Regions from separate parts of the Lysinibacillus sp. FW12 genome, predicted to be linked through region 1. Evidence: riboswitches for the same ligand, from Rfam matches in the RefSeq annotation. Region 1 holds a riboswitch; each other region holds the start of a gene.
The links. Region 1 has a riboswitch for thiamine pyrophosphate ahead of thiC (phosphomethylpyrimidine synthase ThiC). Riboswitches for the same ligand answer to the same signal wherever they lie in the genome.
Positions count from the first base shown of each region.

Region 2: it holds a riboswitch for thiamine pyrophosphate, as region 1 does, so the genes downstream of both, thiM (hydroxyethylthiazole kinase) here and thiC (phosphomethylpyrimidine synthase ThiC) in region 1, are expected to answer to the same signal.
Region 3: it holds a riboswitch for thiamine pyrophosphate, as region 1 does, so the genes downstream of both, thiW (energy coupling factor transporter S component ThiW) here and thiC (phosphomethylpyrimidine synthase ThiC) in region 1, are expected to answer to the same signal.
Region 4: it holds a riboswitch for thiamine pyrophosphate, as region 1 does, so the genes downstream of both, thiT (energy-coupled thiamine transporter ThiT) here and thiC (phosphomethylpyrimidine synthase ThiC) in region 1, are expected to answer to the same signal.

Region 1 covers NZ_CP139094.1:4,519,281-4,524,542, reverse strand. Annotated here, with positions in the region: gene SJW71_RS23200 (methyl-accepting chemotaxis protein) at 1-1,141, shown strand, start outside; gene SJW71_RS23195 (AEC family transporter) at 1,247-2,176, shown strand; TPP riboswitch at 2,255-2,369, shown strand; gene thiC (phosphomethylpyrimidine synthase ThiC) at 2,510-4,288, shown strand; gene SJW71_RS23185 (catalase) at 4,408-5,262, opposite strand, start outside.
Region 2 covers NZ_CP139094.1:1,297,798-1,303,059, forward strand. Annotated here, with positions in the region: gene SJW71_RS06620 (alpha/beta-type small acid-soluble spore protein) at 1-126, shown strand, start outside; gene thiE (thiamine phosphate synthase) at 198-839, opposite strand; gene thiD (bifunctional hydroxymethylpyrimidine kinase/phosphomethylpyrimidine kinase) at 829-1,653, opposite strand; gene thiM (hydroxyethylthiazole kinase) at 1,641-2,408, opposite strand; TPP riboswitch at 2,490-2,588, opposite strand; gene mbcS (acyl-CoA synthetase MbcS) at 2,779-4,359, shown strand; gene sppA (signal peptide peptidase SppA) at 4,547-5,262, shown strand, end outside.
Region 3 covers NZ_CP139094.1:3,835,945-3,841,206, forward strand. Annotated here, with positions in the region: gene SJW71_RS19800 (ABC transporter substrate-binding protein) at 1-664, shown strand, start outside; gene SJW71_RS19805 (MFS transporter) at 1,006-2,202, shown strand; TPP riboswitch at 2,268-2,375, shown strand; gene thiW (energy coupling factor transporter S component ThiW) at 2,468-2,968, shown strand; gene SJW71_RS19815 (VWA domain-containing protein) at 3,717-5,262, opposite strand, start outside.
Region 4 covers NZ_CP139094.1:767,923-773,184, forward strand. Annotated here, with positions in the region: gene SJW71_RS03900 (AAA family ATPase) at 1-1,241, shown strand, start outside; gene SJW71_RS03905 (hypothetical protein) at 1,282-1,404, opposite strand; gene SJW71_RS03910 (DUF4870 domain-containing protein) at 1,460-1,783, opposite strand; TPP riboswitch at 1,911-2,018, shown strand; gene thiT (energy-coupled thiamine transporter ThiT) at 2,138-2,698, shown strand; gene map (type I methionyl aminopeptidase) at 2,980-3,735, shown strand; gene SJW71_RS03925 (hypothetical protein) at 3,764-4,477, opposite strand; gene SJW71_RS03930 (polyphosphate kinase 2 family protein) at 4,678-5,262, shown strand, end outside.

The sequences.
Region 1 (5,262 bases):
TATTGCCTCCATTATTATGGTAATTTTAATGACAGCTGCAAGTGTGTTATTCATCTATAAACAGCTAAAGCCACTCAAGTTTTTACGTACATCTATCGAAACGGCAGCAGAGGGAGATTTAACCCAAAAGGTGGATGAGAAGTATATTAAGGCTGATGAAATTGGGGCAGTTGCATTAGCTTACAATAATATGCTAGATAAAACCAATGGTGCGATTCAAACCGTATTGAACTCTACTACATTATTAAACCAATCGTCCAATCAAGTACATGAGGCCTTTAATGAAATTGTAGCGTCTAGTCAAGAGGTGTCTGTTGCCATCAATGAAATTGCACAAGGCGCATCGAAGCAATCTGAGGATACGGAAGAAACGAATTATCGAATCATGGATTTATCTGAACAGATTGATGCCATTACAGCTCTTTCTAATGAAATGGATGAACTCTCTCATAAAACGAACGAAACAACAGAAAAGGGATTGTACGAGGTTGAAAGCTTACGTGAACGTAATATAGAGACAAATGAGATGAACGGTCGTATTCAACAACAAATCGAATCATTAGCCTCTCACATTGCGAATATTAATCATATCATTGCTTCGATCCAAAGCATTACTGAGCAAACTAATCTATTAGCTTTAAATGCAAGTATTGAGGCAGCACGTGCTGGTGAACATGGTAAAGGATTTGCTGTCGTTGCAGAGGAAGTAAGAAAGTTAGCCGAGCAATCTAAAAGTGAAACAGAAATTATTAAGAATACAGTAGAAAGCATCCTTGAAAATTCACAGCAAACAGTTGCTGTCATTGCATCTAATGCGGATTTAATGCAATCTCAAAATGAATCCGTACAAAGTACACAACTGGCATTTAAAGATAACAGTGATTTGTCACGTTCAATTGCAGCCTCTATTAGTGAATTAATGAGTAAGCTATCGAGTATGTTAGAGCATAAAAATCAAGCGATTATGGCCATCCAAAGCATATCAGCAATTTCAGAGGAAACGGCTGCCTCAGCTGAACAAGTAAGTGCATCTGCAATGGATCAACAAGCAGAGTTACAAAAAGTAGCCGAGTCTATACAAAATATGAACGATATTTCCAATGAACTGCAAGAAGTCGTGAATCGTTTTAAATTAGCGTAAAATGAAGGGCTGCCTAAACAAATAGGCAGTCTTTTTTTATTGGAAGAGACATTGACCTAGTAGAAATTCGGCACTACTATAAAAGAAGGGAAGGGGGTCATCGAAATGATGTATCTCGGAATGATTTTCTTTCAAATTGTTGCACCTATTTTAGTGTTACTTATAGTAGGTGCTATCTTACAAAAGAGATTTCGCTTTAATTTAAAAGCGTTGTCTCAGCTTATTACATATTGCTTTATGCCAGCAGCTGTTTTTGTAAATTTATATGAGACGAGTGTAGAGCTGTCTGTACTGGCAGAGGTCGGATTGTTTATTGTGCTTTTTATTGGGAGCCAAATGCTACTCAGTCACCTTTTTGCGAAGTGGCTTGGTTTAGTTAAAACAGAGGCAGCAGTTTTTAAAAATAGTGTTGTGCTCATTAACTCTGGGAACTATGGCATTCCGGTAGCTCAAATGATTTTTGTAACACAACCTATTGGTGTAGCGATTCAGGTCATCCTTGTAATCTTTCAAAATATGACAACTTATACATATGGTTTGTATAATTTAATTTCCTCTACCAAATCAGGAATGACGATTATTAAAGATTTTTTTAAAATGCCCATCATTCATGCGTTGATTATTGGTGTAGCCATGAACTATTTTAATATCGGTATTCCACAGTTTATTAAAATACCAATAGACCATGTAGCAGATGGCTTTATTGCTGTGGCACTAATCACGTTAGGTGCGCAATTATCGCAGCTTGAAATCAAATCTATGTTTAATAAAACGGTTTTCGTCAGCTGCTTCACACGTTTAATTGTCGGACCAGCCGTAGCTTTAGCCATTATTTTTTTATTGGGGTTAGATGGAGTTGTCGCTCAATCACTATTTATAGCCAGTGCTTTCCCGACATCCCGCAATAGCTCTAGTCTAGCATTGGAATACGATGTGGAATCGGCAACAGCTGCCCAAACTGTTTTATTTTCAACTATTGTCAGCTGTATAACGGTAACAATAGTGATTTATCTTGCGGACGTATTATTTGCTTAATCGATAGAATATTAAAAAATAATGAATGGAAAACTTCCATCTCATAGTAATATCTGCTACACTAGCATCAAACTAAATAGTATTAACTAGGGGAGTCTGATGAGTCAGGCTGAGAGGGAAACGCTTAGAGGTTTCTTGACCCTTTGGACCTGATCTGGCTCATACCAGCGTGGGAAAGTTAAGAAACTATTGCATAGTATGTGTATGCAATTTCTACCTTTACATTCGTGGCCGGATCCAAATAATTATTTTGGATTCGGCCTTTATTTATTTGTTAGGGTGAGCTAGATCCGGTCCTTGTAACAAAAAACATTTAAGGGAGAGAAGTAGCTCATGTCAGCAATTAGTGAAAAGAACATTACGATTATGTCTAGCTTTGAAGGAAGCAAAAAGGTGTATGTTGAAGGTTCCCGTCCGGATATTTTAGTACCAATGCGAGAAATTGCATTAAGTCCGACAACAGGAAGCTTTGGAAATGAAGAAAACGCCCCTATTCGAGTATATGATACGAGTGGTCCCTATACAGATCCATCTTATCAAGTAGATATTACAAAAGGTTTACCTGCCTTACGAAGTGGATGGATTCAAGAGCGAGGAGATGTAGAAGCATATGAGGGCCGCTCTATAAAACCGGAGGATAATGGTTTTCATCGTGCAGATGATCCGCGTAATCATGAAAATGTCTTTCCTGAATTGGCAAGAAAGCCTTTACGAGCAAAAAAAGGGAGAAATGTAACGCAGCTGCATTATGCAAGACAGGGAATTATTACACCTGAAATGGAGTTTGTAGCTATACGTGAAAATATGGATCCAGAATTTGTCCGATCTGAAATTGCAGCTGGGCGCGCTATTATGCCTTCTAATATTAATCATCCAGAGGCGGAGCCAATGATCATCGGTCGTAACTTCCATGTGAAAATCAATGCCAATATTGGGAATTCCGCGGTATCGTCTTCTATAGCAGAAGAGGTTGAAAAAATGACATGGGCAACACGCTGGGGTGCTGATAATATTATGGATCTTTCAACAGGTAAGCATATTCATACAACGAGAGAATGGATTATTCGAAATGCAGCGGTACCAGTGGGAACAGTGCCAATTTATCAAGCATTGGAAAAGGTAAATGGCGTAGCAGAGGATTTAACGTGGGAAGTTTACCGTGATACGCTTATTGAGCAAGCCGAGCAGGGTGTAGATTATTTCACGATTCATGCAGGTGTACTATTACGCTATGTTCCCCTTACAGCTAATCGTGTAACGGGAATTGTATCTCGTGGTGGTTCTATTATGGCACAGTGGTGTTTATATCATCATCAAGAGAATTTCCTTTATACTCATTTTGAGGAAATCTGTGAAATTATGAAGACTTATGATGTTGCTTTTTCTTTAGGTGATGGCCTACGTCCAGGTTCAATTGCAGACGCCAATGATGAAGCCCAATTTGCAGAGCTTGAAACACTAGGTGAACTAACACAGATTGCGTGGAAACATGATGTTCAAGTGATGGTGGAGGGGCCAGGTCATGTACCGATGCATCTGATTAAAGAAAACATGGACAAGCAATTAGAAGTTTGTAAGGAGGCGCCTTTTTATACGTTAGGTCCACTTACAACGGATATTGCTCCAGGCTATGACCACATTACATCGGCTATTGGGGCAGCGATGATTGGCTGGTTTGGGACAGCAATGCTCTGCTATGTGACACCAAAGGAGCACCTTGGCTTACCTAATCGCGAGGATGTTCGAGTGGGAGTAATTACGTATAAAATAGCGGCACATGCGGCAGATCTAGCGAAGGGGCATCCTGGTGCACAACGCCGAGATGATGCACTATCAAAAGCACGTTTTGAATTCCGCTGGCGTGATCAATTCAATCTATCTCTCGATCCAGAAAGAGCGGTGGAGTATCATGATGAGACTCTGCCAGCAGAAGGAGCAAAAACAGCACACTTTTGCTCTATGTGTGGTCCTAAGTTCTGTAGTATGCGAATTTCACAAGATATTCGAAATTATGCTAAAGAAAAAGACTTGAATACGACAGAAGCGATCCATCGAGGTATGAAGGAAAAGGCAGAGGAATTTAAAAAAGCGGGTAGTCAGATTTATCAATAATGTAAAAAAGGCTTGTGTTGTAGTATCGACACAAGCCTTTTGTGATTAAAAAACTCCATGTGAGTGAAAAATTCACATGGAGTAAAAATTGGATTTGGATATCAATAATAAGTGGAATATTAAACGTTTGTTGGTTGTTTTACATATGGGTTTGTAAGATCCATACCTTCTAATGAAAGACCCATAGCTTTTGCTACACCTTCACCATATGCTGGATCTGCTAAATAGCAGTGAAGGATGTGACGGCGCTTGATGAATTCTTCAACAGAAGCCATATCATTTGCCGTATTTTCAAATAGACGTTGTTGCTCTTCTGCCGTCATAAGTCGGAATAGTTTACCTGGTTGTTCAAAGTAATTGTTGTCGTCTTCACGGAAGTCGTGAATACCTGCATGACCATCGATACGTAATTCAGGCTCTTTATAGTCTAAGTTATGCTCCCATTCACCATAGCTATTTGGTTCATAACCTAATGTTGAACCAAGGTTGCCATCAAAACGCATTGCACCATCACGGTGGAAAGTGCGGAATGGACATTTCGGTGCGTTAACAGGAAGCATATAGTGGTTAACACCGAGACGATAACGCTGTGCATCTGCATATGCAAAGATACGACCTTGTAACATTTTATCTGGTGAGAAGCTAATACCAGGAACAATATTAGACGGTGCAAATGCAGCTTGTTCAACTTCTGCAAAATAGTTGTCCGGGTTTTTGTTTAACTCAAACTCACCCACTGGAATTAATGGGAAGTCTTTTTTATACCATACCTTTGTTAAATCAAATGGGTTGTATGGTAGCTCGCGAGCTTGCTCCTCAGTCATTACCTGAATGTACATTTTCCATTTAGGGAAATCGCCTTTTTCGATTGCTTCATATAAATCACGTTGTGAAGATTCGCGGTCTTGACCAATGATGTCATTAGCCTCAGCGCCAGTTAAGTTTTTAATGCCTTGCTCTGTACGGAAGTGGAA
Region 2 (5,262 bases), 1.4 Mb from region 1:
TTTGGTGTTCAATTAGGAGCTGAAGCTTCAGCTCGTGCCAACGGTTCCGTTGGTGGTGAAATCACTAAACGTCTTGTACAAATGGCAGAATCTCAATTAAAAGGTATGCCAAACAACAACCAATAAATGCTGACTAAGCATTTATAAACTTAAAACCAGTGACCGTAAAAAGGCACTGGTTTTAGTTTGTTTAAAAATCAACCATTTATGCGTGTCACAGACCTTAACGTATTTACTGTATGCTTAATATCTATACTTTCACAGATAGCTGAAATAACAGCAATACCATCTGCCCCAGCTTGAAATACGGCGTATGCATTGGTAGGGTTAATTCCACCAATCGCTACAATTGGTAATTCAGGATAGAAATTGTGAGCTTGCTGCAAAAAATTTGTACCACATGGTGATTGTGCATCCCGTTTTGAAGTTGTTGCAAAAATCGGACCAATACCTACATAATCTGCTTGATGGATAATGGCTGTTTCTAGTTCGTCCTGGGAATGCACAGAAACACCAAGAATCATATTACCAATTTTTTTACGTGCTATGCTAACATGTAAATCATCTTGTCCGATATGAACACCGTCCGCACCAAGTCGTAATGCAAGTTCGACATCATCATTGACAATAAAAGGAACGTTATATTGTTGACATAGTTTTTGACATTGACGTGCAAATTGTTCATAGGCAAATCCAGTTAATGCATGGGAACCTTTTTCTCGAAATTGAAACATGGTAATTCCAGCTTGCAACGCTCTCTCTAGTACATGAAGGGGATTCTGATGACTAACATTGCTTGTGCCCATAATAAAATAAAGTTGTAAATCCTCACGTTTCATAAATCAACACCTCACAGGAATCCTTATGCAGTTGATAAGCAAAATGATTTGTTGGTCCACAACCATGACCAATAGATAAATCATGTAAAATTGATAATTGAATAAATTTTTTAGCTTCGATAATTGCCTTATCCATCGCAAAACCTTGACCAAGAAAAGCAGTGATTGCTGCTGAAAATGTGCAACCTGTGCCATGGGTATTGGACGTTTGGATACGTGGAGTTTGCATAGAAAAAGATTTACCGTTTTGAAAAAATACATAATCAATAGCAAAATTTGGATCTGCTAAATGGCCACCTTTAAGAATGACGCAATGTACACCTAATTGAAAAAAACCTTGAGCTACTTCACGTATATCTGAAACATCATGTATTTTTCTCCCTGTCAGAGCCTCTGCTTCAGGGATATTGGGGGTAACGATCGTAGCAAGTGGTAGTAGAGAAGAGCGCATTGCTTCAATAGCTTCTTGCAGTAATAAGCTTTCTCCACCCTTTGCAATCATTACTGGATCAACAATTAGTGGGATGTTTTGATTATGAATCATATGTGCGATAGCTTTAATAATATCAGAGGAATAAAGCATCCCTGTTTTAATTGCAGCAATTGAAAAATCTTCGATTAAAACTTGAAATTGTTTTTCAACAAAGGAGTGATCAATAGGGAAAACTCCTGACACACCCATTGTATTTTGTGCTGTCAAAGCTGTAATTACTGAAGTACCAAACACCCCTAATTCCTGAAATGTTTTTAAATCAGCCTGTATGCCTGCACCGCCACCACTATCTGAGCCTGCAATCGTCGTTACAATATGCATGAAGCTTCACCATCCTTCGATAGGCGATAAAGAGCATTTAGTAAAGCTATTTGGAAATCACCAATATCTGATGTAAACGCTGACGCCAGTACCGCAGCTTTTTTATAGTAAGTTAATGTGTCCGCTAATTGTCGGTATGGATTATGGCCTGCAATATAGGCGGCACCGCAAATAGCACTAAGTAAACAGCCTGTCCCTGTTACCTCGGTCATTTGCATATTCCCGCCATTTATCCATTGGCTATCCACACCATCTGTTATAAAATCTCGTTCTCCTGTTATGATAACAATGCATTGATAATGTTGGGCTAATAAAATCGCCTCTTCTTCTAAAGCAATGGAGCCATTCCCACTATCGACACCTTTTTGTTGCCAGTCAACATTGGCTATTGCTGCTAGTTCCCCAACATTACAACGAATGACCGAAAAATGTACTTCCTCAAGCAAGTATCGTACCGTTTCTTTTCGATAAGTAGTGGCACCAGCACCGACAGGATCTAAAATGACTGGAATTCCAAGTTTATTGGCCATTTTGCCTGCTAACAACATTGATTCTTTAGTTCGATCATTGAGTGTACCGATGTTAATTAACAAGGCTTGAGCGAGTGCTACCATTTCCTCTACCTCACGGCTATCATCGGCCATAACCGGGGAAGCGCCTATTGCTAATAAACCATTTGCTTGGAAATTTGCTACCACATAATTTGTAATACAATGAATCAGTGGTTGCTGTTGACGGATTGTTTGAAATATCATCGTAGTCCTCCTTTATGGATGGACGTAAGCATGCAAAAAAGGCTCTTTTTGTGTAAAAATGCACGAAAAAGAGCCTTTCATCAATAGATGTTTATTGCTCCCTACGTCAGTATTAACTAACAGGTTCAAAGGGTCAGGTTTTACCTTCTCAACTCTTGACGAGTCCCCCTGCAATCTTGCTTTTAGTTGACCAAAATGTACCATACTTTTCAATTGTATTCAATAGCAAGTTTACCTATCGACAAAATGTGACCGATGCCATATAGCAGAGTATGATAGTTGTCATGACTTTTCCAAAATTAAGCGCAAACCATTGAAAATGCTGAAAAAAGAGTTTTATAATGTGTCATAGCAAAAGGGGGCATTTGCCATGAAGAGACAAGATTTAGTTGCACCAGAATGGTATAACATAACAGATGAAATTGAAAAATATGCTCAAGATACAACAAAAAATGCATTAATTATTTACGAGGAAAATAAGGATGTACAATTTATTACATATGCATATTTACTTGAAAGGGCAAATCAAGCTGCACACGTATTCACGATGCAAGGTTTATCAAAAGGTGATGTGATTTTAGTGATGGTACCTCGTTCAGTGGAAGCATATATTGTATATATTGCAGCATTGAAAGCTGGATTAACTATTATTCCGAGCTCAGAAATGCTAAGAACTAAAGACATTGAATATCGCATCAAGCATGCGAATGCTAAAGGAATTGTTGCTTACGAGCCTTATATTGATCAATTTGATCAGGTGAACAATTTACAAGGAATGCAACAATTTGTTATAGGGAAGGCCCATGAACCTTGGCAACCACTTTTAGAAAAAATGCGCATTCAACCTACAACTTACATAAGTTCTTCTCCAACAAAAAGTACAGATACTGCATTCTTAGCTTATACAAGTGGTACAACAGGAAACCCAAAAGCAGCTGTACATACTCATAGCTGGGGCTATGCACATTTACGAACAACAGCACCACACTGGTTAGGTGTGCAAGAAGATGATATTGTTTGGGCGACAGCAGCACCAGGTTGGCAAAAATGGATTTGGAGTCCGTTTCTAGCAACATTAGGGAGTGGTGCTACTGCATTTGTATATAAGGGGAAATTTGATGCATCTACCTATCTAAGGTTACTCGAAAAATTTAAAATAAATGTTTTATGTTGCACACCTACAGAATATCGTTTTATGGCAGCACTAGAACATTTACATGAATTCGATTTAACGGCACTTCGTCAAGCTGTATCAGCAGGAGAGCCTTTGAATAGCGAGGTCATTAACGTATTTTCGAAGACTTTCGATTTGCAAGTCCGAGATGGCTACGGTCAGACGGAAAACACATTACTTGTTGGCACAATGGTTGGAATGGAAGCTAGAATTGGTTCTATGGGAAAACCAACTCCTGGCAATAAGGTTGAAATTATAGACGATTTCGGTAACCCTGTTGCTGTTGGAGAAGTTGGCGATATTGCTGTTCATCGCACCACTCCCGCACTGTTTAAAAAATATTTAAATGACCCGGAACGAACAAATTTACAATTCCGTGGAGAGTGGTATATTACAGGTGATCGTGCTTATAAAGATCAAGATGGTTACTTTTGGTTTGAGGGTCGTGGAGATGATGTCATTATATCCTCTGGCTACACAATTGGGCCATTTGAGGTAGAAGATGCTTTGATGAAGCACCCAACTGTAAAGGAAGCGGCTGTTATTGCGAGCCCAGATAAAGTTCGGGGAAATATTGTTAAAGCTTTTGTTGTACTTCGAAATGCTGAAAATGGTGATGAAGCACTTATTCGAACTCTTCAAGATCATGTGAAACTATTGACAGCACCTTATAAATATCCGCGTGCTATTGAATTTGTGGAAGAGCTACCGAAAACATCCTCGGGGAAAATTCGACGTGTTGAATTAAGACAGCAAGAAGCAAAACAACTACACTAATTATCATTTCCTAGGAAATAATGTCGAAAATCAAAGTTCAAGAATGGCAATGGACTTTGATTTTTTTTGTTTTTTTAGGTAAGGTATTATGAGGAAATAAATAGTATAAATCTTTTTGCATATAATTGCAAAAAAATGAAACAAAAAAGCTAGTCATTCGTATTACGTGTTAAGGAGGCGGAAAGACATGAATGTTAAAAGGTGGGTTGCTTTAGTAGTCGCAGGTGTTCTTTTATTATTTTCATTGGGGATTAACACCATTTTTGCTCTATTTAAAGCAGATTTCCTAGGTAATTTTGATAGTTTAATGGCAGGAAATAATTTAGATGTATATGAAAATGTAATTGAAGGAGATAATTTTGATAAGCGGATCGCTTATTTAAAGGTAGATGGAACAATTCAAGATATCGGCTCAAGTACATTATGGCAACCAGTTGCCTATGATCATCAATTTTTCCTAGAGCAATTGGATAATATTTTGTATGATGATTCAGTACAAGGCATTGTTTTAAGTGTCAATTCACCAGGTGGTGGCGTCAAAGAATCAGCAGATATTTATAAAAAGCTCTTAAAAATTAAAGAAGAACGTCAAATTCCGATTTATGTATCTATGGATTCTATGGCTGCATCAGGTGGATATTATATTTCAGCACCTGCAGATAAAATATTTGCGCATCGTGATACAATTACAGGATCGATTGGTGTTATTATGCAATCTATTAACTACCAAGCATTAGCTGAAAAAGTTGGTGTGAAATTTGAAACGTTTAAATCAGGTGAACATAAGGATATGCTAAGTCCAATGCGTGAAGTGACAGCAGAGGAACGTGCCATGATGCAAGATATGATTAATGAAACATATGAAGAATTTGTGGACATAGTAGAGCAAGGTCGTAATATGTC
Region 3 (5,262 bases), 680 kb from region 1:
TTGGGGAACAGTAGGCATTGTTTATAATCCGAGTCTTGTTGGTAATTTAGATTTCTCTTCTTGGGAAGATTTATGGGATCCTTCATTAAAGCGTAAAGTCTTTTTAGTAGACGGTGCTCGTGAAGTCATTGGAATGGGCTTAAACAGTCTAGGCTATTCACTGAACTCATTAGATAATCACGAACTACGTGAAGCGACTGATAAGTTAATCACACTAGCACCCAATGTAAAAGCCATTATTGGTGATGAAATTACACCATTAATGATCAATAATGAGGCATCTGTAGCCCTCACTTGGTCTGGGCAAGCAGCCGATATGATGTATGAAAATGAGGAACTAGATTTTGCTGTACCTGACGAAGGTTCGAATTTATGGTTCGATAATATGGTTATTCCCAAAACATCGAAAAATATCGATGGTGCCCATGCCTTTATCAATTTTATGCTAAGTGCTGAATCTGGTGCTCAAAATGCCGATTATGTGGGCTATTCTACGCCTAATATTGCAGCGATGGACTTAATGGACGAAGAAGTTGTTTCTGATGAACGCTATTACCCTTCAGAGGAACAACGAGAAACATTAGAGGTCTATAAAAACTTAGGGCCAGACTATTTAGGAAAATATAATGAATTGTTTTTAGAATTTAAAATGAGTATACGATAATTTAAACTAGCGAATTGGTTCACACACCAATTCGCTAGTTTTTATCTGCATGCATATTCATTATAGTTAAAAAACAATTCAGTTCTTTCTGTCACAGAAACTTTAGTATATGACCACATTTTCACATACCCCTTCTATCATGCAATTGTCAAATGAATAATTTATTATTTAAAACTTAGAAATATAGCATCACATGTCATCTTAAATAACCTAAGAAGAAAACTTTTGTGGAAAACCATTCTAAATATCGAACCACTTCAATAATCTTAACTAATAGCCAAGCGATAATTCTTTATGATAGACTGTACTATATTTGATTACAAAAAAAGGGGGTTTATTCGATGACCCAGCAGAAGTCCAATAAGGCGGCTTTGTATATTTTAATGTTTAACATGTTTATCGCAATGGGGAGTATTGGGATTATTATTCCTGTCATGCCTGAGTACTTAAAAATATTCGGTGCAGCAGGACAAGTTCTAGGTATGCTTATTGCAACGTTCGCCTTAGCTCAATTCGTATTTTCTCCAATTGCTGGGAATCTTTCGGATCAGTATGGTCGAAAAAATTTAATTATTTTCGGTCTTATCGTGACAGGTCTTGCACAAATCGGCTTTGGCCTTGCTACAGACGTATGGATGCTCTTTCTAGCACGCTTTTTAGGTGGTCTTGGTTCTGCATTTGTTGCACCTCCTATTATGGCTTTTGTAGCCGACGTCACAACCTATGAAGAACGTGGGAAAGGAATGGGTATGTTAGGTGCTGCTATGTCTCTTGGTTTTATGATAGGACCTGGTATTGGTGGCTTTTTGGCAAAGGTAAGCTTACACTTCCCATTTTTCACAGCTGGAGCTGCTGCCATTGTAGCATCTATTTTATCTTACTTTTTATTACCTTCTACCAAACCAAACACTGCTCAGCAGAAACAAAAGCAAGACAATCTGGCGAAGCAAATGGCTCGTTCCATACATATGCCTTATTTTGTTATGCTCATAATTATGCTCGTGTTCTCGTTCGGCATTGCTAATTTCCAAACGACTTTGTCCTTATTCGTGACAGAAAAGTTTAATTACACACCCGTAGATATCGCGATTATTTTAGTTGTCGGTGGTGCTTTTGGGGTCGTTGTACAAATGTTTATTATTACACCACTATTTAATCGTTTTGGTGAAATGAAAGTCGTATTAGTCAATTTATTTATTGCATCCGTTGCTATTTTCTTAATATTATTCGTTTCTGGCTTTGCCCTTATATTAGTTGTAGCAACTATTTTCTCTACAGCAACAACACTAATTCGACCAGCTGTTAATACGCTAATCTCAAAGCTTGCAGAGAAAGAACAGGGATTTGCTGCAGGCTTGAATAATGCTTATATGAGTCTTGGTAATATGATTGGACCAGCATTAGCAGGTCTATTATTCGACTGGAATATGAACAGCCCGTATATTTTTGGCTCCATCATATTATTAGCATGTTTCTTCCTTGCTCTTGTCTGGACATTGAAAAAAGCACCTCATTTAATGCATCCAGATACAAAGTAGTCTGAAAAATCATTGACTATTTTTAGCAGTATGTTACATTAGTGTTGGTAAACTAATTAAATAAAATTAACCACTAGGGGAGTCTTTAAAAGGCTGAGACGTATATGTTTAGATACGGACCCTTTGAACCTGATCTAGTTCATACTAGCGGAGGGAAGTGGCGCTACTTGCTATTATCATTGTATACGCGAGGCCGCTTCCTATTGTTTTTAGGTAGCGGCCTTTTTATTTCCCTAGTGAAACTTTATCAAAAGGAGTGAACTTGATGTCAATTCGTAAATTAACGGTCATGGCTTTATTAGTAGCTATTGCCGTAGCAGGCTCTACCTTTGTCTCCATCCCGACAGGAATTGCACGTGCCTTTCCCATCCAGCATGCAATTAACGTGGTAGGTGCAATTCTATTAGGGCCAGTTCCTACAGTCCTAATTGCCTTTGTTACTGCCATCATTCGAATCCTTACAGGGACAGGATCATTATTAGCGATCCCTGGCAGTGTTATTGGCGCATTATGTGCTGCTCTCGCTTATAAATACAGCAGTAAAATGTGGTTAGCTGGCATTGGCGAAATCATTGGAACAGGAATTCTTGCTTCACTGATCGCTGTACCTTATGCAAAGTTACTAATGGGGACCTCCGTAGCTGCCTTATTCTTCATGCCAGCCTTTTTAACATCCAGTACTATTGGTGCTCTTTTAGGCGTAGTGATTGCTAACAGTTTGCGGAAGACCGTCCTAGTAAAGAGCTTTAATTCTTCACTTTATTGAGTGAACGGGTTCTGTGTTTTTATATAGTATTAGATGGAGAAATTCCATTATATCTGATGATAACTTTGTTTGTTCTTTTAGAGCGGGGACATTTGCTTTTGGAGCGCTTTCCTTTACTTTTGGAGCGGATACTCCAACCCTTGGAACGCTTCTCCTTCCTTTTGGAGCGGATACAACACCCTTGAAGCGCTTTCCCTTACTTTTGGAGCGGATACAACACTCTTTGGAGCGCTTCCCTTCACTTTATGAGCGGATACACCACTTTTTGGAGCGCTTTCCTTTACTTTTGGAGCGGATACTCCAACCCTTAGAGCGCTTTCCCTTACTTTTCGAGCGGATACACCACTCCTTGGAGCGCTTCTCCTTACTTTCGAGCGGAGACCTGTCTCCTTGGAGCGCTTTCCATTTACTTTTCGAGCGGATACACCACTCCTTGGAGCGCTTTCCCTTACTTTTCGAGCGGATACATCACTTCTTGGAGCGCTTTCTCTTACTTTTGGAGCGGATACACCACTTCTTGGAGCGCTTTCCCTTACTTTTGGAGCGGATACAACACCCCTTGGAGCGCTTTCCCCCACTTTTCGAGCGAGGATCCCCCTTCTTGGTGCGTTTTCCTCAACTCTATGCAGTTACACTTCTTTGCAGTGAACTCGCCCTCACCGCTCAATCGAGGACTACTTTTTCATTCACCTCAAAGAATATAAAAAAGCAGTACAAAACTGTTTCGTTTTGTACTGCTTCTACTATATTACGATCTTTTTTTCATACCCTTTAATAATTGGGCAACATTGGTGTCTTCTGCCTGTACAGGTTTTTCCTCAACGAGCTGTTCTTTTTTCTTCGGTTTTGTGAGGAAGCTCCAGCCAAAACGCCTTATTGTAATATCAATAAAGAATAGTAGCATGCCTGCTAGGAGAAGCCATGAGGCAATGTTTTGACGGTCCGCTCCTTTTTTTGCAAAGTCACGGAAAACTTCTTGTGGTTCCTTTAAGACAGATCCACCAGTTTGTTTGGTTAATTCTTCTACTAAATGTTCATTTACAGGAAGTAGTTCATATTCAGCACTATAAGGAACGCTTAGTCCTGCTTGATATATGGCCTGCTTTTCATCAGCTATACGGAAGAAAATTAATCCTGGTTCAGCCTGTACAGTAGCTCGAACTTGAGAGGTCGAAATGGTTTCAAGTTGTGTTTCTAGCTCTTCACCTGCTTCATTAACTGCTACAATATCTAAAAATGCTGCTTCATTTGTAGGATCTGTAATCATAAAGGAACCATCTGTTTCCAATCTCACATCGTAGGCAACATCATTATAACTAGGAAGCATTTGTGAAATAAGTGTTTGCCAAAATGTCCCCCAATCCTGCCATCTTGCCCAATCTCCTGTCCATTTTCCGGTAGAATCGGATGTAAAGGCGAATGTTTTACCTAGACCGTATTGCCACTGTGCTAACACAGGATCTTCCTTCTCACTTTCTGCAATGACGGTAGCTCCTTGTTTAGCTGTTGTCCCAATATATGCATTCATTTGAGGGACACCATTAGCAAACAGTGTATTCCAACCTGCCGCATTATAGATTGCTGGATAAAATGGGTTATCCTCAATATAGGTACGGGAAATCATAGCTGTTTCACGAGATAAAATAGAAGGAATGGTTTGCTCATCAATAACATCGTAGAAACGACCACTGCCCATGTCACTTAGCGCTTCTAGTAAGTTTGCGTCGGCATCTTGACCAATCGCAACAGTCGATAATGTGATACCGTTCTCTTTCCCATCAGCAATTAAATCTTCATAATTCCCTGACTGTGATTGCCCATCTGTTAAGAGAATAATATGCTTACGTTGCAGCTTTAGATCTGCAAGATTTTCATAGGCTTTTGCAAGTGAACTATAAATCTCTGTTCCGCCACCTGGTGTAACGGATAAAATCGTATCTACTGCTTCTTCTTTACTACTCAGAGGCGCTGTCTCTATAATCTCCCATGGCCGATCATCAAAGGCGATAAATCCTAATGTATCTTCATCGCGCAACATTTCTACTGAACGTGCAGCAGCTTCCTTAGCAAGCTCGAGCTTGGACCCAGACATACTGCCAGAACGATCGAGTACAATGACTAATCCTAATGAAGGTAGTTGCTCTTTTCCCTTTATTTCCATTTCTACAGGTAATAAAGTTTCAATTGGCGTTTTGAAATAGCCCCCTAAACCAAAACTGTTTTCCCCTCCAACCATGGTGAAACCTACACCAAAGTTTTTGACAGCTTGCTCAATAACACTCATTTTTGCCTCA
Region 4 (5,262 bases), 850 kb from region 1:
TAGCAGATATGCGATTAAAACTTAAGCAGCAACGTGAGAGAATAGAGCAGCTACGAACTAAACAGATGAACTTAGAGCAATATTTAGCTGAGCAGTTGAAAGAAATGACAAGACTGCAAGCAGTTCTTGAAGAACAGCTTAAACATATGCCAAACCATTTACCAACCTTGCAGCAATTACAGCAACAGCTTACAGATATCAGTAAACAAAAAATGGATTTGCAAAAAAGATGGCAAGAGAGTCAAGACGAATTGCATAGCGCGAAGGAAGCAACAAGTAATGCAAAATTGACGATGGAAATAGCCAAACAAACTTTTGAAGAATTACAACTCAAAATGAATGAAAAACGTCAGCAATTCTCAGCAAGCATGCAGGAGATAGGCTTTGACAGCTACGAGGAATATACAGCTGCCAAACGGAGTTTATTGCAAATAGAGACCCTTCGAAAAGCTTGTAGTGACTATGCTTTACAGGTACACACATTGCAAATCCAAATTACTGAAGGGGCTATGTATCTTCAAGGAAAAGAGCAACAAGATTTAGTGTCCATGGAAGCCAAAGTAGAACAACTTCGTATATCTTATGAGGAAGCATTTAAACGTTTACAACAGTTGAGAGGTTTTGCTCAAGCTTGCCAAGGTTTTATTGAAAGAGTAGAAGAAATAGCGAGGGAGCTTCATTTACTTGAGCAAGAAGCGGGAAGAGTAAAGGAGCTCTATGGATTATTAAACGGCCAAAATTCGAAAAAGTTATCTTTTGAGCGCTATATTCAAATTAATTACTTAGACCAAATTACTGAAGCTGCCAATATTCGCCTTTATCATTTATCAAATGGTCAATTTGAGCTCAGACGTTCAGATAGATTGGAAAAGCATGCGAAACAAAGCGGACTAGGTCTTGATGTCTACGATGCCTATACCGATCAACTACGAGATGTCAAAACATTATCGGGAGGCGAAAAATTTAATGCCTCATTAAGCCTTGCCTTAGGAATGGCAGATGTAATTCAAAGCTTCCAAGGTAATATTCATATTGAAACGATGTTTATTGATGAGGGCTTTGGTTCGCTTGATGAGGAATCATTAAATAAAGCAATCGATACATTAATTGATTTACAGGATTCTGGTCGCATGATTGGCGTAATCTCTCATGTGCCTGAATTAAAATCTGCAATGCCAGCGGTTTTACATGTAGAAAAGACATTAAATGGCCATAGTCAGACATACTTTGAAGTGAAATAAGTGAAAGGCGTATTTCCGAAATAGGGAATACGCCTTTGTTTTATTTTTTTCGAGAAGTGGCTGTAGGAGTTGTTCCTTTTTTTGCAGCCATTACTTTTTTGACGATAGGAATAACAATAGGTGCCAATTTTACAGCAGTTTTCACAACGTTTGATACTTTCATTAAAAAACAGCTCCTTTTACAATTATTACTACCTGTTTCGCTTAAAATTGAAACATTAACGTATTACTCGAACAGCCTGAATAATATTCCATATGACAATACCAAGTGAGACAATGGCATAAACGGCAAATGAAACTAACCAAACAACCATCACAGTATTATTACTTGACGTTGGATCTAATCTTAATGTAGAAAAAACAAAGACAATAAAAAATAGGATGCCAAAAACAAAAGGAATTAAATGAGAGACAAGTGCACGAATTGAATGTCTTTTTACATCACTATCTTTCGTTACAAAGTAAACAATTAATGGGACGATAAAAGGGGCGAAGAAAATACTAAGATAACTAAAGGCAGATAAAATTTTTTGGTTCTCCATAGTTGTACCTCCTTTTTTAATATTTACGCATGAAAAACGGCAAAGTTTCAAAAAAATAATGTATGGAAGAGGTTGTAATCATCCAATCCTTTGCGTACAATGGGATTGTTCAAATAAATTCAGATGTAACGACCACAAGGGGAGCTGATGATGTCAGCTGAGACTGGGCACGTAATGCCTTGACTCTTTGAACCTGTAAGTTAACACTTGCGTAGGGATGTGGATAGAAACCGACACTTGTACGATGTCAGGCTCTGTCCTGGCATCGTTTTTTCATTCTTTAGGAATAAAAAAGATGTCTGCATTTCTATTCCTGCTCTTGTATCCTACATCGGAACAAAGGAGAGAATATGTATGGACAAAAAAAGACTATTAATGCTTGTGGAGATTGCGATATTTGCAGCGATTGGCCTTGTGCTCGATCAAGTATCCTTTAAAGTATGGGCACAAGGTGGCTCTGTTAGTCTTGTCATGGTGCCTATTATGTTAATTGCATTTCGTTGGGGCTTAGTTGCTGGGCTAACAACGGGATTACTTGTGGGTGTTATGCAAACCATGTTTGGTGCTTATATTGTGCACTGGCTTCAAGGATTATTGGATTATGGTGTTGCCTTTACAGTTGTAGGATTAGCAGCAGTTGTACGTGGACCTGTGTTGGATGCTGCAAAAAATATGAACAAAACGAAAATGGCACTTTACATTATCGTAGGTACTGTTTTTGCAGGCTTTTTACGATACGCAGCACATACAATTGCTGGAGCTGTATTTTTTGCAGAGTATGCGGGTGATCAAAATGCATGGATCTATTCTATCATTTATAATGGTACATATATGTTGCCAGCAACCATTTTAACGGCAATTGTAGGCGTGCTTTTATTCACAGCCGCTCCACAATTAATGCAAAGAAAAGCATAATAAAAGTTTCCTCAAATGATTTATTGTAAAAGGGTATAAAAGCTTTTCGTTCTATACTACTTGATGATATTCGCTTTCGCACAGAATCATTAGCAAAATTATCAACTTTTTTCAACAACAAGCAAGTCCCTTCACTCATGTGAAGGGACTTTTGGTCATGAATAGCTCTTTTAGCACTTTGCATTGTAGGAAAGCATACAATATTTAAAGCGTTTATCGTTATACGCATAAAAAGTTATGTTATATTAAAGAATAGATATTAGATGAAAGGGACGTTATAAATGATTGTAAAAACGCAAGATGAGATTGAAGCTTTTAAAAAAATTGGACGCATTTGTGCCGAAATTCGTGAAGCCATGAAAGCAGCAACAAAACCAGGTGTTACAACACTTGAGCTAGATGAAATTGCTGGCCGCATGTTTGCAGAGGCTGGTGCTATTTCTGGACCTAAGGGGGAATATGATTTCCCAGGATATACATGTATTAGTGTCAATGAAGAAGTGGCACATGGTATTCCAGGAAAACGTGTTATTCAAGAAGGGGATATTGTGAATATCGATGTTTCTGGGTCTTTAAATGGATACTTTGCAGATACTGGCATTTCATTTGTTGTTGGTGAGGGTTATGAGGACAAAGAAAAACTATGCCGAGTTGCTAAAAGTGCTTTTGATCGAGCAATGACAAAGGTTAAAGCAGGGTCTAAATTAAATCAAATAGGTAAAGCGGTTGAACGAGAGGCGAATGCTAATGGTTTAACTGTTATTATGAATTTAACAGGACATGGCTTAGGTCAATCTTTACATGATGAGCCTAATCATATTTTAAATTATTATGATGCGTGGGATTCTACGATTATGAAAGAAGGAATGGTGCTTGCTGTTGAGCCATTTATCTCAGCAAAAGCAGAGCATATTGTAGAAGCTGGTGATGGTTGGACATTTGTTACACCTGATAAATCGCTTGTAGCTCAAATTGAACATTCAGTTATTGTCACTAAAGATAAACCAATTATTTTAACTTCCTTAGATGAAGAATAGGATATAATTTAAAATCCTGCTAACCAATTTATTTTTGGTGGGCAGGATTTTTTTTAATAAATAAAATACCAACAAAGAGAACACCACATAAAAATAAGGCGGCAGTTGTTACAAGAAGCTCATCAAAACCATTATGTAAAGCGATTCCTAAATAAGCCCAAATAAAAACACTCGGATACATGGTATCAAAGTGATGAAAGCGGATATGTAGTGCAATAGCTCCACCAAGTGTCAGTAAAATTACTGCCCAAAGAGGAGTGCTAAGACCAAAGCCGTTCCAACCATAAGCCGTTAACGTAAAGCTACTATTCGTAATCAAGATAAATGTCATCCATGCAAAATAAATGGAGAAAGGAATACGACCTGACAACGCTTTGTCGTGAAGAGAGTACGTATTATACAACATAAATAAGTACAAGACCAAAAGCAAGGTGATGCCAAGAGAAACAATAAATAACTCATGATGCCATACATATATCGTTAAGGCTTGCAAAATATTTATGCAACTAAAGAGAGCAGACTGTTTCATAGATGTCTTTTTAATGTTCACCAATAACCAATAGCCAATTAATAAATAAATGACAATCCATATTGCATGACTAATATCAACTGGTGCAAATACTACAGAAAACCGATTAGAAATTTCTAGAGAAGATTGACCGTTTATTTTCATGAAAAAGGATAAAAAGGTTAGGATGAATGAGACAAGATAAGAGATTGTCATCAAGATAAACCGAGGCATGATTTCCTCTCCCTTCGTGTTTAGATTGTATAGGGAAAAGACAAATAAGTATAGTACTGTCACTTTTTTTATTATAACGGAAATTTCCAACAATGTATCGTGTTGTTTTGCTAATAATCACTACAATTTACCATCTCAATAGGCATCTATATTTTTCTTTAGTACAATGGGATTATCTACATAAAAGGAGTGAAGTTTCATTGGCACAAAATTTAAAAAATCTAGACTTATCGATTGAACTAGATAAAAAAATGTATAAAAAGAAATTAAAAGTACTCCAATATGAAATGTTAAATGCCCAACAGTTTTTATTAAAAAACAAAATTGGTTTAATTTTGGTATTTGAAGGAATGGATGCCGCTGGTAAAGGTGGCGCTATTAAACGACTAATTGAACGTGTCGATCCACGAGGTTATGTTGTACACCCTATTTCAGCTCCACAGCCTCATGAATTGCGCTATAACTATTTACAAAGATTCTGGAGAAAGTTACCGCAGCATGGGCAAATCGCTATTTTTGATCGTTCTTGGTATGGTCGTGTATTAGTAGAACGTATCGAAGGATTCGCATCGAAGGATGAATGGTCTCGTGCGTATGAAGAAATCAATAACTTCGAGAAAATTTTAACTGCAGGAGATTACATAATCATTAAATTTTGGCTTCATGTATCAGATGAAGAACAATTAAAACGCTTTAAAGAACGGGAACAAAACCCTTATAAATCTTGGAAGCTAACAGACGAAGATTGGCGAAATCGTGAAAAAACACCACAGTATATTGAAGCG